Regions from separate parts of the Pseudomonas sp. GL_135 genome, predicted to be linked through region 2. Evidence: predicted binding sites of a transcription regulator. Region 2 holds the regulator's gene; each other region holds the start of a gene.
What was found. The regulator sigma-54, encoded in region 2, starts transcription at its own class of promoters, with help from an activator protein. The targets are predictions, from matches to a motif close to ANTGGCATNNANNTTGCTNT.
Positions count from the first base shown of each region.

Region 1: the regulator sigma-54 is predicted to act here: its motif matches at 3,337-3,356, upstream of flgB (flagellar basal body rod protein FlgB).
Region 3: the regulator sigma-54 is predicted to act here: its motif matches at 2,012-2,031, upstream of AC3ISG_RS16150 (circularly permuted type 2 ATP-grasp protein).

Region 1 is NZ_CM174408.1:1,755,412-1,761,187, forward strand. It holds gene flgA (flagellar basal body P-ring formation chaperone FlgA) at 1-452, opposite strand, end outside; gene AC3ISG_RS08010 (chemotaxis protein CheV) at 526-1,458, shown strand; gene cheR (protein-glutamate O-methyltransferase CheR) at 1,503-2,330, shown strand; gene flgB (flagellar basal body rod protein FlgB) at 3,399-3,806, shown strand; gene flgC (flagellar basal body rod protein FlgC) at 3,810-4,253, shown strand; gene AC3ISG_RS08030 (flagellar hook assembly protein FlgD) at 4,269-4,988, shown strand; gene flgE (flagellar hook protein FlgE) at 5,017-5,776, shown strand, end outside.
Region 2 is NZ_CM174408.1:962,186-967,961, reverse strand. It holds gene AC3ISG_RS04395 (KpsF/GutQ family sugar-phosphate isomerase) at 1-72, shown strand, start outside; gene kdsC (3-deoxy-manno-octulosonate-8-phosphatase KdsC) at 73-606, shown strand; gene lptC (LPS export ABC transporter periplasmic protein LptC) at 617-1,189, shown strand; gene lptA (lipopolysaccharide transport periplasmic protein LptA) at 1,176-1,718, shown strand; gene lptB (LPS export ABC transporter ATP-binding protein) at 1,718-2,443, shown strand; gene AC3ISG_RS04370 (RNA polymerase factor sigma-54) at 2,633-4,126, shown strand; gene hpf (ribosome hibernation-promoting factor, HPF/YfiA family) at 4,203-4,511, shown strand; gene ptsN (PTS IIA-like nitrogen regulatory protein PtsN) at 4,524-4,988, shown strand; gene rapZ (RNase adapter RapZ) at 4,991-5,776, shown strand, end outside.
Region 3 is NZ_CM174408.1:3,627,612-3,633,387, reverse strand. It holds gene AC3ISG_RS16165 (LTA synthase family protein) at 1-614, shown strand, start outside; gene AC3ISG_RS16160 (hypothetical protein) at 785-1,021, shown strand; gene AC3ISG_RS16155 (ribonuclease E inhibitor RraB) at 1,271-1,609, shown strand; gene AC3ISG_RS16150 (circularly permuted type 2 ATP-grasp protein) at 2,065-3,474, shown strand; gene AC3ISG_RS16145 (alpha-E domain-containing protein) at 3,487-4,446, shown strand; gene AC3ISG_RS16140 (transglutaminase-like domain-containing protein) at 4,443-5,294, shown strand.

The DNA.
Region 1 (5,776 bases), 790 kb from region 2:
CGCAGCGCCACATCGTTTTCAGTCACGATCGCGTCGCGTTTCATTGGCCGCACGCCGGTGACCACATTGCGGTAAAGATGTACTTGGGCCGGCACGAACACCGTCCACGGGGACGTGCCTTCGCAGCGCACTTTCACCGTCACGCGGCCGATGGGCTGGGCGGGGCTCTCCAGTGAGGCTGTCAAATCCTTGTCGCACAGTGGCATGCGCAGACGCGGATCCAGCTGCTTGACTTCGATTTCATAGCGGCCGGCGGTTTGATTGGTCGCCATGTAGTCTTCAACTGTGAATTCAAGAAAGCCCTGGGTCACGCCGATAAGTGTTTCAGGCAAGGTCATGTTGTCCGCGCGGCTCAGGCTGGCGGCACACAACAGACACAGCGCGACCAGCACGCAGAGAAAGCTGCGGGTTGCGGGTGCCGGGCGTCGGGATACTGTCGTTTGTGTGTTCATGATGAGTAAATAGCAAGGCCCGTGCCGCTTACCGATTCGGTAGCGCAATTGGTCGTTTTGGGAGGAGTGGTGCATGGCTGGTGTGATGGATTCAGTAAACCAGCGCACTCAACTGGTAGGGCAGAACCGCCTTGAACTTTTGCTGTTCCGGTTGGACGGCAAGCAGTTGTATGGGATCAACGTGTTCAAGGTAAAAGAGGTGCTTCAATGCCCGAAACTTACCCACATGCCCAAATCCAGTCCGATTGTGCGCGGCGTGGCAAATATTCGTGGCGGGACCATCCCGATCCTTGATCTGGCATTGGCGACCGGCGGCAAGCCGTTGAGCGACATCGCCAATTCGTTCGTGATCATCACGGAGTACAACACCAAGATTCAGGGTTTTCTGGTGCATGCGGTGGAACGCATCGTCAACATGAACTGGGAAGACATTCACCCGCCTCCCAAGGGAACCGGTCGCGACCACTACCTCACGGCGGTGACGCGTCTGGACAATCAGTTGGTGGAAATCATCGACGTCGAGAAGATCCTTGCCGAGGTAGCGCCAGTCTCCGAAAACATCTCGGTCGGCGTGGTCACTGCGGAGGTTCAGCACAAGGCGCTCTCGTTGCGCGTGTTGACGGTCGATGACTCCTCCGTGGCGCGCAAACAGGTGACGCGCTGCCTGCAGACTGTCGGCGTAGAAGTCACGGCGTTGAATGACGGTCGTCAGGCGCTCGAGTTCCTGCGCAAACTGGTAGACGAAGGCAAGAAACCGGAAGAAGAATTCTTGATGATGATCTCCGACATTGAAATGCCGGAGATGGATGGCTATACCCTCACTGCGGAGATTCGCAGCGACCCGCGCATGCAGAAGTTGCACATCGTGTTGCACACCTCGCTGTCGGGCGTGTTCAACCAGGCGATGGTCAAGAAGGTCGGCGCTGATGACTTCCTGGCCAAGTTCCGGCCGGACGATCTGGCGGCGAGAGTGGTAGATCGTATCAAGGCGGCAGATATCAGCTGAGGAGGGGTGTTCCTCCTTGCTGTTCACATGATTTGAGAGGCGGCATGTCGACAGGTAATTTGGATTTTGATCAGTTCCGGGTATTCCTGGAAAAAGCCTGTGGCATTTTGCTGGGTGAAAATAAACAGTATCTGGTCTCCAGCCGCCTTAACAAGTTGATGGAGCAGCAGTCCATCAAGTCGTTGGGTGAGCTGATCCAGCGTATCCAGACGCAGCCGCGCAGCGGGTTGCGCGAGCAGGTGGTGGATGCGATGACCACCAACGAGACGTTGTGGTTTCGCGATACGTACCCCTTCGAGGTGCTGAAGAACAAGGTGTTGCCGGAGGCGATCAAGGCCAGCCCCAACCAGCGTTTGCGGATCTGGTCGGCGGCGTGCTCGTCGGGGCAGGAACCGTATTCGCTGTCGATGTCGATCGATGAGTTCGAGCGCAACAACCCGGGGCAGTTGAAGTCGGGCGCGCAGATTGTGGCGACGGATTTGTCGGGTTTGATGTTGAACAATTGCAAGACGGGCGAGTACGACAGTCTGGCCATCGGCCGGGGTTTGTCGCCGGATCGTCTGCAGCGTTTCTTTGATCAGAAGACGCCAGGGCGCTGGACGGTGAAGGCGCCGATCAAGAGCCGTGTGGAGTTTCGTTCGTTCAATCTGTTGGACAGTTATGCGGCGTTGGGCAAGTTCGATATGGTGTTTTGTCGCAACGTGCTGATCTATTTTTCGGCGGAGGTGAAGAAGGATATTTTGTTGCGTATCCATTCGACGTTGAAGCCTGGGGGGTATCTGTTCCTTGGGGCGTCGGAGGCGTTGAACGGGTTGCCCGATCATTACCAGATGGTGCAATGCAGTCCCGGGATTATTTATCAGGCCAAGTGATTGGCTGCGTTTTCGCTTTATTAGAACCCGCTTAGGCGGGTTTTTTGTTTTGTGTTGGCGCTGAGATTGTTGGCCGCCTCTTAGCCGGAGCGGCGCTTAGAGGGGTCTGCCTAACGGCAGACATTTCGCCTTCGGCGAGTTACTTGGAAAAGCACCCCAAGTAACCAAGGGTGCTTGCTCCTGGTTGGGCTCCTCCTTCGTCGGAGTACCCTCACTCCGGTCTCGCTCCGTGGGCCCGCGCCGAACGGGCATCCATGCCCTGACGGCGCTCTCGCCGCATCCATGCGGCTCGGCCCACTGCGCGAGACCTGCGTTCAGCCTGCACCCAAGTCGCGTTTTGTGTCGCCTGAACTTCCTGCGTAGGAAGATCAAAAACAGATCAAAGGCTTCCCGGCTAAAGCCAGTCCTACAGGTATTCGCGCACGGTCAGTAGGACCGGCTTTAGCCGGGAAGGGGCCCGTTTGGTCACCATAAATTCCGTGGCTTGCGCACTGACATCTTCCCGGCTAAAGCCGGTCCCACTAAAAGCACGCGGTGTCCAGTAGGACCGGCTTCAGCCGGGAAGCTGTTGATCTTGATCTTCATGCACGGCTAGCCCAGACGACGACAATCGCGACTTGGGTGCAGGCCGAACGCAGACGACGCGGAGTGGGCCGAGCCGCATGGATGCGGCGAGAGCGCCGTCAGGACATGGATGTCCGTTCGGCGCGGGCCCACGGAGCGTCGTCGGAGTGAGGGAACCCTGAGGAACGAAGGGCCCAACCAGGAGCAAGCACCCTTGGTTACTTGGGGTGCTTTTCCAAGTAACTCGCCGAAGGCGAAACAGTCTGCCCCCAGGCAGACGCTTGTGATCTTGATCTTGATCTCACGAGCGATAGCGCAATACGGCAAAAAAACGGCACCGTGCTTGCCGCTTTCCTCCCCAGGAGCGGAAATCCCTTGCCGCTTTTCTGTCATCACCCCGCACCAACATCCCTGCAGCCCGCGAAAAACGGCACTTTCAGCAAGTGGCACGCACCTTGCTATATCTCCTGCACGTACATCTGGTCAGCCCTCAAAGGTCCCGACATGAGCATCAGTTTTGAAAACGCCCTCGGCATCCACGAAAAAGCGCTCAACTTCCGCGCCCAGCGTGCTGAAGTGCTGGCCAACAACATCACCAACGCCGACACCCCCAACTACAAGGCGCGTGACCTCGACTTCTCCAAAGTCCTGGCCGCCGAAAGCGACAAAAGCAAAAACGGCCACTTCGCCCTCGACATGACCAACAACCGTCACATCGAAGCCGAAGGCATGAGCGATGGCGAAGCCAGCCTGCTCTACCGGACCCCGTCGCAGCCGTCGCTGGACCAGAACACCGTCGACTCCCAGGTCGAAAACGCCAACTACGCCGAAAACGCCATCGGTTTTCAGGCCAGCTTCACCTTGCTCAACAGCAAATTCAAAGGGCTGGTTGCAGCCCTGCGCGGAGAGTAATCCATGTCCCTGTCCAGTGTTTTCAATATTGCCGGTAGCGGCATGAGTGCCCAGAACACCCGCCTCAACACCGTGGCCAGCAACATCGCCAACGCCGAAACCGTGTCCTCCAGCATGGACAAGACCTACCGCGCCCGCCATCCGGTGTTCGCCACGGTCTTCCAGGGTCAGGAATCCGGTGGCAGCGCCTCGCTGTTCGAAGACCAGGGTCAGGCCGGCGTCGGCGTACAGGTGTCCGGCATCGTCGAAGACGCCTCAAACCTCGAAGCACGTTACGAGCCAAATCACCCGTCAGCCGACAAGAACGGCTACGTGTATTACCCGAACGTCAACGTCGTCAACGAGATGGCCGACATGATCTCGGCCAGCCGTTCGTTCCAGACCAACGCGGAAATCATGAACACCGCGAAAACCATGATGCAGAAGGTTCTGACCCTGGGTCAGTGATAAAGGGCGAAATCCATGACGGTCTCAAACACAGACGCTACCTCGTCGTTCCTCAAAGGGCTGCAAAGCACGACCCCCGGGACCACAGGCAGCAGCACCAAATCCAGCACGAGCAGCCTCACCGGGTCCAGCTCGCTGGGCAAGGATTCATTCCTGCAGTTGCTGGTCACGCAGATGCAGAACCAGAACCCGCTCGATCCTCAGGACAACAGCGAGTTCGTGGCGCAGTTGGCCCAGTTCAGCAGCCTGGAAACGATGCAGAACCTGAGCACCTCGGTCGACTCGATCAGCACCATGTACCAGTCGTCCCAGGCGTTGCAGGCCTCGTCGCTGGTCGGCCGTTCGGTGACCGTGGACGCAGGGTCGACCTACGTCGACACCAGCAAGGCCATGACCGGTTCCGTGGTGCTGCCATCGTCCAGCTCCGACACGACGGTGAAGATTTACGACAGCACCGGCACGAACGTCGTGCGCACCATCGACCTGGGCACACAGAAGGCGGGTACCACAGCCTTCAGCTGGGATGGCAAGGACGACAGCGGCGCGGCGGTGGAGGCGGGCAACTACAGCTTCGTCGCCAACGGCAAGCTGGACGGTAAAGGCACTCAGCTGAGCACCTACCTGCCAGCGACAGTGAACAGCGTGACCATGGGCACAACGGGCTCTGACATGACGTTGAACCTCGCCGGCGGCACCCAGGTGGCACTGGCAAATATCAAGCAAATCGGAATTTAGAGCCGACTAGACGGCGCAGGAGTTAATCATGTCTTTCAATGTTGGTCTTAGTGGGCTCTACGCAGCAAACAAAAGTCTGGACGTCACCGGCAACAACATTGCCAACGTCGCGACCACCGGCTTCAAATCTTCCCGTGCGGAGTTTGCTGACCAGTACGCCCAATCGATTCGCGGCACCTCCGGTGGCACCAACACCGGCAGCGGCGTCTCCACCGCCGCTGTGTCGCAGCAGTTCACTCAGGGCACCCTGAACACCGGTACCGGCCGCAGTCTGGACCTGGCGATCAACGGCAACGGCTTCTTCATGCTGAGCAACAACGGCGAGAAGCTGTACACCCGTGCGGGCGCTTTTCACACCGACACCGAAGGCTACGTCATCAACGAAGCCGGCAACAACCTGCAGGGCTACAGCGTTGACGGCCAGGGCAATGTTGCCACCGGCGTGCTGAGCAACCTGCGTGTCGACTCCTCGAACCTGGCGCCGAAAAGTACCGGTGTCATCACAGTCGCCTCCAACCTGAATTCCTCGTCCACCTCGCCGACGGTTCCGACCTTCTCGCCATCGGACACCAACAGCTACACCACGACCTACAGCACGCCGCTGTATGACAGTCAGGGCAACCAGCACACCCTGGACCAGTATTTTTCGAAGACGGGCACCAATACCTGGACCATGTACAGCCTGGTCGACGGCCGCAGCATCAACGATCCAACGTCTACCAAAGCTGACGCCACAGCCGTGACCTTCGATTCGTCGGGTGGCTTGATCACCAGCGGCGCCGGCGGCC
Region 2 (5,776 bases):
GTGGTCGACGAGAACGATCGCCCTGTTGGCGCGTTCAACCTTCAAGACCTGCTCCGCGCAGGAGTCATGTAAATGAGCGCCGATATGAATGACCTGATGCAACGCGGCAAGAACATCAAACTGGCGATCTTCGATGTCGATGGCGTGCTCACCGACGGGCGCCTGTATTTCCTCGAAGACGGCAGCGAATTCAAGACGTTCAACACGCTCGATGGCCAGGGCATCAAGATGCTCATCAACTCGGGCGTTACCACCGCCATCATCAGCGGACGCAAGACCCCCGTGGTTGAGCGGCGGGCGAAGAACCTCGGCATCGCACATCTTTATCAGGGCCGAGAAGACAAACTCGTGGTTCTCGATGAGCTTTTGCAGCAACTGAATCTAAGCTACGAACAGGTCGCGTATCTGGGTGACGATTTGCCTGATCTGCCGGTCATTCGCCGGGTCGGTCTGGGCATGGCCGTTGCCAACGCTGCCGGCTTCGTCCGCGAGCATGCCCACGGCACCACCCAGGCACGTGGCGGCGAAGGCGCTGCCCGCGAATTCTGCGAGTTGATCCTGAAAGCTCAGGGCAACCTCGAAGCGGCTCACGCCGCCTACCTATAGAAGTGCATTTATGCTGAGCAAAAAGTTTCGAACATTTCTGCTGTTCGGCGTGCTGGCACTGCTGCTGGCAGCGGTCGGCTACTGGAACATCAGTCCGGAGAGCTTCCTCGATCAACCCAAGGCTGCCGTGGATGAAAGCGCTGTCGATTACTATGCGACCAACGCCCACAGCATTCAGTACCTGCCCGACGGGACCATGCAGTACGACATGACCGCCGACAAGGTCGAGCACCTCAAAGCCACCGACGTCACCCTGATGACCACGCCGGTGCTGCAGATGTATCGAGGTTCGACCTTCCCGTGGCACGTACAGAGCGTTCGCGCCGAAGTGTCGCCGGGCGGTGATCACGTCGAGCTGATCGACTCGGTGCGCATCAACCGCACCGACGAAAAGAACCGCACCACTATCATCACAAGCAGCCGCATGACTGTATTCCCGCAGAAGCAATATGCGGAGACTGCCCAACCCGTTAGAATCGACGGCCTTGGCGGTGTAACGACCGGCACGGGTATGAAAGCGTATCTGAAAGAAAGCAGGATGAACCTGCTATCCAACGTAAGAGGACAGTATGAGGCTCGTTAAAACCCTTCCTTTTTTGCTCGGCCTGGGCGCAGCACTGGGAAGCGCGAGCGCCTGGTCTCTGCCGACGGATCGCGATCAACCCATCCACATCCAGTCGGATGACGCGCAGCTGGACGACAAGCAAGGCATCGCCACGTACAAAGGCAATGTCATCATCACCCAGGGCACGATGAAGATCACCGGCAACACTGTGACCATCACCCGCACGCCGCAAGGCGACGTGGACGTGTTCACGTCCGTGGGCAACCTGGCCTACTACGAGCAGAAGCCATCGGTGGACAAGCCGATCGTTCAGGCCTGGGGTGTCACTATTCAATACTTCGCGGCGCAGAACCGCATCGTGCTGATCGACAAAGCCAAAGTGGTCAACGATGGCAACACGTCCGAAGGCGAGAAAATTGTCTATGACACCGTCAAGCAGGTCGTGAACGCCGGCCGCGCCAACGGCACCAAGGTCACCGCACCACGCCCTCGCATCGACATGGTCATCCAGCCGAAAAAGAAAACCGACCAGCAGAAGGCCCAGTAATGGCAACGCTGAAAGCCCAACACCTGGCCAAGGCCTATAAAAGCCGCCAGGTGGTACGTGACGTCAGCCTGTCCATCGAGAGCGGCCAGATCGTTGGCCTGCTCGGCCCCAACGGCGCCGGCAAGACCACCTGCTTCTACATGATCGTCGGCCTGGTTCAGGCGGATCAGGGTCGCGTGCTGATCGACGACCAGGATGTCAGCCACCAGCCGATGCATGGCCGCGCCCGGGCCGGTATTGGCTACCTGCCACAGGAAGCGTCGATCTTTCGCAAGCTTTCCGTCTCGGACAACATCATGGCGATCCTTGAGACTCGCAAGGAGCTTGATCGCGCGGCCCGCCGCAAAGAGCTGGAAAGCCTGCTGCAGGAATTTCACATTACCCACATCCGCGACAACCTGGGTATGAGCCTGTCGGGCGGGGAACGTCGCCGTGTGGAAATTGCACGCGCCCTCGCCACTTCGCCGAAATTCATTCTGCTCGACGAACCGTTTGCCGGTGTTGACCCTATTTCGGTAGGCGACATCAAGCAGATCATTCACCACCTCAAGGCCAAAGGGATCGGCGTGCTGATCACTGACCACAACGTGCGTGAAACGCTGGATATCTGCGAAACCGCCTACATCGTCAACGATGGCCAGCTGATTGCCGAAGGCGACGCCGAGTCCATCCTGGCCAACCAGTTGGTCAAGGAAGTGTATCTGGGTCACGAGTTCCGCCTGTAACCGCAGTGATGACATGAGGTCGTGCGCCCTCCCGTAACGGATGCCATCGCCGACCTCGTTTTTTAATTGTCATCACACTCTAGGCAAACCCTCCAGCTTCAGGCATATAATTTGCTTAAGTTGGCGCCATCGGCGCCCTGGTAGTAAATGGCGCGCAGTGCGCCGGCGAATAAGGTGTTAAGCCCTGCCATGAAACCTTCGCTAGTCTTGAGAATGGGCCAGCAGCTGACGATGACACCTCAGCTGCAACAGGCAATCCGCTTGCTTCAGTTGTCGACGCTGGATCTCCAACAGGAGATTCAGGAGGCGCTGGAGTCGAACCCGATGCTGGAACGGCAGGAGGAAGGCGACGATTTCGACAACGCCGACCCCTTGGCCGATAACGTAGAGCAAAAGCCCAACGCTGACGTTCAGGAACCCACTTATCAGGAGTCTGCGCCTACCGTCGACAATCTGGATGAGGGTGACTGGAACGAGCGCATCCCCAACGAACTGCCGGTCGACACGGCGTGGGAAGACGTCTATCAGACCAGCGCCAGCAGCCTGCCCAGCAATGATGATGACGAGTGGGATTTCACCACCCGCACCTCCGTTGGCGAGAGCCTGCAAAGCCACCTGCTCTGGCAGCTCAATCTGGCGCCGATGTCGGACACCGATCGCCTGATCGCCGTGACCCTGATCGATTGCATCAACAACCAGGGCTACCTCGACGAAACACTCGACGAATTGCTCGACGCGTTCGATCCCGAGCTCGATATCGAGCTGGACGAAATCGAAGCCGTTCTGCACCGCATCCAGCAGTTCGAGCCTGCGGGCATCGGCGCTCGCAACCTGAGCGAATGCCTGCTGCTGCAACTTCGCCAGTTGCCGGCCAAAACCAAGTGGCTGGCAGAAGCGCAGAAGCTGGTCAGCGAGTACATCGATCTGTTGGGCAGCCGCGACTACGCGCAACTGATGCGCCGCATGAAGCTCAAGGAAGACGACCTGCGCCAGGTCATCGAGCTGGTCCAGAGTCTCAACCCGCGCCCCGGCTCGCAGATCGAATCCAGCGAACCCGAATACGTCGTACCTGACGTCATCGTGCGCAAGGACAACGAGCGCTGGTTGGTGGAGCTGAACCAGGAATCCGTGCCGCGCCTGCGGGTCAATCCGCAATATGCAGGCTTTGTGCGTCGAGCCGATACCAGTGCCGACAACACGTTCATGCGCAATCAGCTGCAAGAGGCGCGCTGGTTCATCAAGAGCCTGCAGAGCCGCAACGAGACGCTGATGAAGGTGGCCACGCAGATCGTCGAACACCAGCGCGGCTTTCTGGAGTACGGGGACGAGGCCATGAAGCCGCTGGTTCTGCATGACATTGCTGAAGCGGTTGGCATGCACGAATCGACGATTTCCCGGGTGACCACGCAGAAGTTCATGCACACGCCGCGCGGGATTTACGAACTCAAATATTTCTTTTCCAGCCACGTCAGCACCTCCGAAGGCGGCGAGTGCTCGTCCACGGCGATTCGCGCGATCATCAAAAAACTGGTCGCCGCGGAAAATCAGAAAAAGCCGTTGAGTGACAGCAAGATCGCTGGTTTACTGGAAGCACAAGGCATTCAAGTGGCCCGTCGCACAGTCGCCAAGTACCGCGAATCCCTCGGGATCTCGCCGTCCAGCGAACGCAAGCGACTGATGTAAAGGTCACACGTCAAAGCGTTCCAGTGGCAGGCATTACGCCTGCCTCTTAATGCACTGGCAACGAAGGAGAAGCTGTATGCAAGTCAACATCAGTGGACACCAGCTGGAAGTGACTGAACCTCTGCGTACCTACATCGGCGAGAAACTCGCCCGATTGGAACGCCACTTTGACAAGATCACGAATGTGCAGGTCACCATGGAGGTCGAGAAGCTCAAGCAGAAAATCGAAGCCACCCTGCACGTTCCTGGCGCTGAAGTGGTTGCCAACGCCGAACACGACGACATGTATGCAGCCATTGACCTGCTTGCCGACAAGCTTGACCGCCAACTCAAAAAACATAAGGAAAAACAGCAAAGTCTGCTGCAAGGCGCGACTGCTCGCTGACACTCCCCACCCATGATCCGACTTGAAAATATCCTGACCCCTGGCCGTTCACTCGTGAACGTGCCAGGCGGCAGCAAAAAAGCTGTACTCCAGAACATCGCCAAAATGATCGGCACGCAAGTGCCTGATCTGGATGAGCAGGAGGTGTTTGAAAGCCTCATTGCCCGTGAAAAGCTCGGTTCCACCGGATTCGGTAACGGCATCGCCATTCCCCACTGTCGGCTGAAGGGCTGTTCAACGCCTGTCAGCGCCGTACTGCATCTGGAAAAGCCCATCGATTTCGACGCCATCGACGGCGCTCCGGTTGACCTGCTGTTTGTGCTGCTTGTCCCGGAAGCGGCCACCGATGCTCACCTTGAATTGCTCCGCCAGATCGCCAGCATGCTCGACCGTGAGGATGTGCGTAAGCGGCTGCGCGGTGCCAAAACCGCTGAAGAGCTCTACAACGTCGTGCTCGACGTCCAGAACGGTCACTGACCATGCGCATGATCATCGTCAGCGGCCGCTCCGGCTCCGGCAAGAGCACAGCCCTCGATGTCCTTGAAGACAGCGGTTTCTACTGCGTCGACAACCTGCCTGCCGGCCTGCTGCCGGAGCTGGCCGAACGCGCGCTGATCAACAGCGAACTGGCTGAGCCCCTGCTGGCGGTCTCGATCGACGCACGCAACCTGCCCAGTCACCTGACGCGATTCCCGCGCATGCTCGCCGAGGTTCGCGCCCGGCACATCCAGTGCGACGTGCTGTTCCTCGATGCCGATGAACCTACCCTTCTCAAGCGCTTTTCCGAGACCCGTCGCCGTCATCCGCTGAGCACGGCGACGCGCTCGCTGGCCGAAGCGATCCGTGACGAGAAAACCCTGCTGGGTCCGATCATCGATCTGGCTGACCTGACGGTCGACACCACGCACCTTAATCTCTATCAGTTGCGCGACATCCTCAAGTTGCGCCTGCTGAACAAACCCGAGCCGGGCACTGCCTTCCTCATCGAATCCTTTGGCTTCAAGCGTGGCATGCCCGTGGATGCCGATCTGGTGTTCGACGTGCGCTGCCTGCCGAACCCGTACTGGAAGCCCGAACTGCGTGAGCAGTCGGGCCTCGACAAGCCGGTGGCCGATTACCTGGCCGCTCAACCGGACGTCGAGGAAATGTTCCAGGACATCTTTTCGTACCTCAATAAGTGGTTGCCGCGCTTCGCCGCCAGCAACCGCGCCTACGTCACTATTGCCATTGGCTGCACCGGCGGACATCACCGCTCTGTCTACCTG
Region 3 (5,776 bases), 2.7 Mb from region 2:
AGCGCGTGACCGGGCATGGCACCCTGGATGAACACCTCACTGCCATGCGTTATTCGGATTGGGCGCTGGGTCAGTTCTTCGAGAAGGCCAAGAAAGAGCCGTACTACAAAGACACGCTGTTTGTGGTCGTCGGTGACCACGGCTTCGGCAACAACGAGCAGATCACCGAAATGGACCTGGGCCGCTTCAACGTCCCTATGCTGATGATCGCCCCGGGCCTGCAAGACAAGTTCGGCAAGCGCAGCAGCATTGTCGGCACGCAGATCGACATCGTGCCGACCATCATGGGTCGCCTGGGTGGCGACACCGTGCACCAGTGCTGGGGCCGCGACCTGCTCAATCTGCCCGCAGGAGACGAGGGCTTCGGTGTGATCAAGCCATCGGGCAGCGAGCAGACCGTGGCGCTGGTCACCGGCAACCGGATCCTGATCGAACCCAAGGAAATGGAGCCGAAGGTGTACAGCTACGAGTTGGGCACCAAGCCCCACGCCGAGCTGATGCCGAATGCGCCCGACGTCACCGAGTTGCGCAAGAAGCTCGACAGCTTCCTGCAGACCGCGACCAGAAGCCTGCTGGACAACACGGCAGGGGTCAAAGACGCCAAGCCACAATAACGGCAGCCACATGAAAAACGCCCCGAGACCGGGGCGTTTTTTTTTGCCTGCGGATTCATGGCTTCAGGCTGCGAACGTCAGCTGTGCGCTGACGATTCGGGTTGAACGTCGTTGCGCTGCAAGGGTCAAGATCACTAGGCCGCTGTCAGGCCCTTACTGAGGAGAGATTGATGAAAGTGTGGACTATTTCGTTTCTGGACAAAGACGGTGTGCAGCAAACCCTCGATCTTGAATCCGATCACCGTCCCAGTGAAGAAGAGGCTGCGCAGCAACTCCGTCCGATCCTGTTCCCGGTCGCCAGTGATCTTGATCTGAACGACCTTGACGGTCGCACTGCCGAGCCCACCGTGAAGACACTCAAAGAGCAGAACGCGGTACAGATCATCTCCATCGTCGAGGCTTCGTAAGAAGCCTGCATTCCACGGCATCCTGCCAATTGGCAACGCGCTATCAATGGGCGTACTCTGCCAGCGAGGTCGGTGATGCATCTACCCGAGTCCACTCGCGTACGTATGCCCGTTTTGTAAAGCGCACCGGCCTTGCCAGCGACATGCTTGAGTCCCGGGCGGCAGATGACCTGCCGCTACACGCCTCGCCATCGAGGGGTGTTTCGGGATAGTTGAAACTCTATCTATCGTTGCATAGGAGGACGTTTCATGAGCACAGCCTATCAAGAAGACGTCAGCAGCCATGTTCTGCGCTGCATGAAAGAAGGCGGTTTCGACTTCGCACGCATTCACCCCATTGAGTTCTATGCCACCTTTCCGGATGAGGACCGGGCGCGTCAGGCTGCGGAAAAATTTCGGGGCGAGTCAGTCAATGTCCAGCTCAATGCACTGGAAGACGGTGCCTGGCACCTGGAACTGAGCAAAGTGATGTACGCCACCTACGACGGGATAGGCGATTTCGAGCAGGATTTCCAGACCGCGATTGTCGGTCTGGACGGGGAAGTCGAAGGCTGGGGCGTCAAACAGATACTCCAGCGCCTTCATTGACATTGAGGCGCTGAAGCCATTGCGCGGATCTTCAAACGCTGTCTCCCGGCTCCACGGCAAAAGTGGGGCGGGAGATGCACCGAGCTGAATCACAGGCAAAAAAAAGCCGCTCTCTTGAGAGCGGCGGAAAGGGAATATCGGTTGTCTGCAGCGATGCTGCGAATAAGGTTTTGTAGCCAATCGCCTTGTGTGATCCGGCGGGTTGGTCTGCGGTATGGGGCGATTATGCTCAGCTCACGTACCGCGCGGAAATGAACTCTGGCTATGCGCGCGATAGTTTTTCCAAGCGCGGGACGCTTCGCCATGGAGCGTCGGGTAACAGGTCAGGGCGCATCGCGCACAGGAATGGTGCGAGCGCTCCGGCTGTTTAAATCAACCCTTTGATTTTCAAGCGTTTATGCCGATGGCACGGGCCTTGCGAAGGCTCTGGTGTCCATGGTGACAAGGAGTACGGCATGATCCGCACCTTTTATGACGAGATGTACGATGCGGGCGGCATAGTCCGTCCGCATTATCGGGAATTCGCCCGCTGGCTGGGCGAAGCGCCGCCTGAGTTGCTCGCTCAGCGTCGGCGTGAGGCCGATTTGTTGTTTCATCGCGCCGGGATCACATTCACGCTGTACGGCGACGAGCAGGGCACCGAGCGGCTCATCCCCTTCGATACGATTCCGCGCAGCATCCCGGCCAGCGAATGGCGGGTGGTTGAGCGCGGTTGCATTCAGCGGGTCAAGGCGCTGAACATGTTTCTCGCCGACCTCTATCATGATCAGCGCATCATCAAGGCCGGGATCATTCCCGCCGAACAGGTCCTCGCCAATGAGCAATACCAGTTGGCGATGCAGGGCCTGAATCTTCATCGAGACCTGTATTCGCATATCTCCGGCGTCGATCTGGTGCGTGACGGCGATGGCACGTATTACGTGCTCGAAGACAACCTGCGCACCCCCAGCGGCGTGAGCTACATGCTCGAAGACCGCAAGATGATGATGCGGCTGTTCCCCGAGCTGTTCGCCGCGCAACGCATCGCGCCCATCGATCACTACCCGAATCTGCTGCTGGACACCCTGAAAAGCTCGAGTCCGCTGGATAACCCCAGCGTCGTCGTGCTGACGCCCGGGCGCTTCAACAGCGCGTTTTTCGAGCATGCGTTTCTGGCCCGGGAAATGGGCGTCGAACTGGTCGAAGGCGCCGATCTGTTCGTGCGCGACGACCGCGTCTTCATGCGCACCACGGACGGGCCGAAGGCAGTCGACGTGATTTACCGCAGGCTTGACGACGCATTCCTTGATCCGCTGGCGTTCAATCCGGATTCGATGCTCGGCGTGCCGGGCCTGCTGGCCGCCTACCGCTCCGGCAATGTTGTACTGGCCAATGCCATCGGCACCGGTGTGGCGGACGACAAGTCGGTCTACCCCTTCGTGACCGACATGATCCGTTTCTACCTCGACGAAGAGCCGATCCTCAAGAACGTCCCGACCTGGCAGTGCCGCAAGCCCGAAGAGCTGTCCCACGTGCTCGCCAACCTGGGCGATCTGGTGGTCAAGGAAACCCAGGGCTCCGGCGGTTACGGCATGCTCGTCGGTCCCGCCGCCACTGCCGCCGAAATCGAGTCGTTCCGGGCGCGGCTCAAGGCCAAGCCCCACGCGTACATCGCCCAGCCGACCTTGTGCCTGTCGACCTGTCCGACATTCGTCGAGAACGGCATCGCCCCACGCCACATCGACCTTCGCCCGTTCGTCCTGGCTGGCCGCGAAACCCGTGTAGTGCCCGGCGGTCTCACGCGCGTTGCTCTGCGCGAAGGCTCGCTGGTGGTGAATTCGTCGCAGGGTGGCGGAACCAAGGACACCTGGGTGGTCGAGGATTAAGGATGCCTGCCAATGCTAAGTAGAACTGCCTCGGATTTATATTGGATGTCGCGGTACCTGGAGCGCGCCGAAAACCTCGCGCGGATGCTCGACGTCAGTTACTCGCTGTCGCTGATGCCACAGGACGGACGCGGGGATGGCCTCAATGAAATCGCCATGCCACTGCTGATCACCGGAACCCTGGACGATTACCTGGAGCGCCACGGCGACCTGCACGCCGAGCGCTTGCTGCACTTTTTCGCGCTGGACGCCGAAAACCCGGCCAGCATCTTCAGCTGTCTGGGCGCGGCGCGGGCCAGTGCCCATGCGGTGCGTGGGCGTATTACGGCGGACATGTGGGAAAACATCAACGCCACGTATCTGGAAATTCGCGGCATCGCCGAACAGGGGCTGAGTCGCTACGGGATGAGCCGTTTCTGTGAATGGGTCAAGGAGCGTTCGCACCTGTTCCGCGGCGCCACCTACGGCACCATCATGCGCAACGACGCCTTCCGTTTCATTCGTCTGGGGACGTTCATCGAGCGCGCCGACAACACCCTGCGCATGCTCGATGCGCGCTATGAAATGCTCGAATTGCGCGGCCCGTCCGCCAACGCGGCGGCAGACAGTTCCGCCGCCGGCTATTACCAATGGAGTGCGCTGTTGCGCGCGTTGTCCTCGTTCGAGGCCTACACGGAAGTCTACCGCGATGCACCGGGTGCCCGTCAGGTCGCTGAATTGCTGCTGTTGCGTGCGGATATTCCGCGCTCATTGCGTGCGTGTCTGGAGGAGCTGGACATCATTCTCGCCAGTCTGCCAGGGGCCAATGGCCGTCCCGCCCAGCGTCTGGCCGCCGAGCTGGACGCTCGCCTGCGCTACACCGGCATCGACGAGATCCTCGATGAAGGCCTGCATGAGTGGTTGAACGAATTCATCCCACTTCTGGCCCAACTGGGTAGCGTCATTCACACTTCTTACCTGGAGGCTGCATGAGACTCTCAATTAGCCACGAGACCACCTATCACTACGACGATCAGGTCCGCGCCAGCATCCAGTATTTGCGTCTGACTCCCCATGACAGCGAGCGCCAGCAGGTGCTGAGCTGGCAATTGGCATTGCCGCGCCCGGTGCGTGCTCAGATCGATCCCTTTGGCAATATTCTCCACGTTCTGACGCTGGACGAACCCCACGAAGCCATCGTCATTGGCGCGCGTGGCCAGGTCGAGATCGACGAGAAGCGCGAGGCGGAACATGAAAGCCAGTCTGCACTGCCGTTCCTGCGCTTTACCCGCCTGACCGAGGCCGACGAAGCGATTCGCGCCTTTGCCATCGCGCAGACCCACAAGCGCACCGACCGCACCGCGCTGATCGACATGATGCACGCGCTCAACGAGCACATCACCTATACGCCGGGCTCGACCGCCGTCGATACCAGCGCCGCGCAAGCGTTCGCCAATCGCGTCGGCGTGTGTCAGGACCACACCCATGCGTTCCTGGCCTGCGCCCGCAGTCTGGGGGTGCCGGCGCGCTATGTATCGGGTTATCTCTGCAGCGACAGCAGCGAGCATCTGTCCAGCCATGCGTGGGCGGAAGCGTGGATTGACGACGCCTGGTACAGCTTCGACGTGACCAATCAGTTGGCGATCCCGGAGCGGCATTTGAAGCTCGCCGTCGGCCTGGATTATCTGGACGCCTGCCCGGTGCGCGGCATGCGCCGTGGCGGTGGTTGCGAACAGATGCACGCCAAGGTGGTGGTGTCGCCCTCGGCGCCCATCGCTATGCCGGAGGCTGTGAAGAAGCCAGTGCCGGCGCCGATGATTCAGGTGCAACGCCAGGGCTGATCAGCCCTTAGCGGCTGAGCGTTCAGAAGAGCGCTCGGCGGCCATCAGCCGAACGGCGCGCCACTCGGTGCGCCTGAATGCCACCCCCCAAAATCCCAAAACTTCGCGAGTTCAATACGCGATACCCGCGCGCCCACCGGTGACCTGCAGGACACAGGCAAGTCAGTCGTCGGGGCTACGCTCGCACGCTGGAGGGGCTCAGCCAAAAAGGCGAGTCATGTTGGGCAGAATGAGCAGCAGCGTGGTGGCGAAAACAATTAATCCAGCCTGGCGTATTTTCGAGCGTTTGAACTTGAACATAGTGGATGCCTTTCTTGTTATTCCTGAGCGACAGAAACCCATAAGCCCTGGGAATGACCAAAGCAAGGGTTGGCAAAGGTGAGGCAAAAGAGCAGGTGCCCCGATCAGCAGATCGCAAGCGGCGGGCGCTGGGTGAATCGTTTTTGTTGTGGCGCCACTGCTACTGACTAAACCTTAGAGCC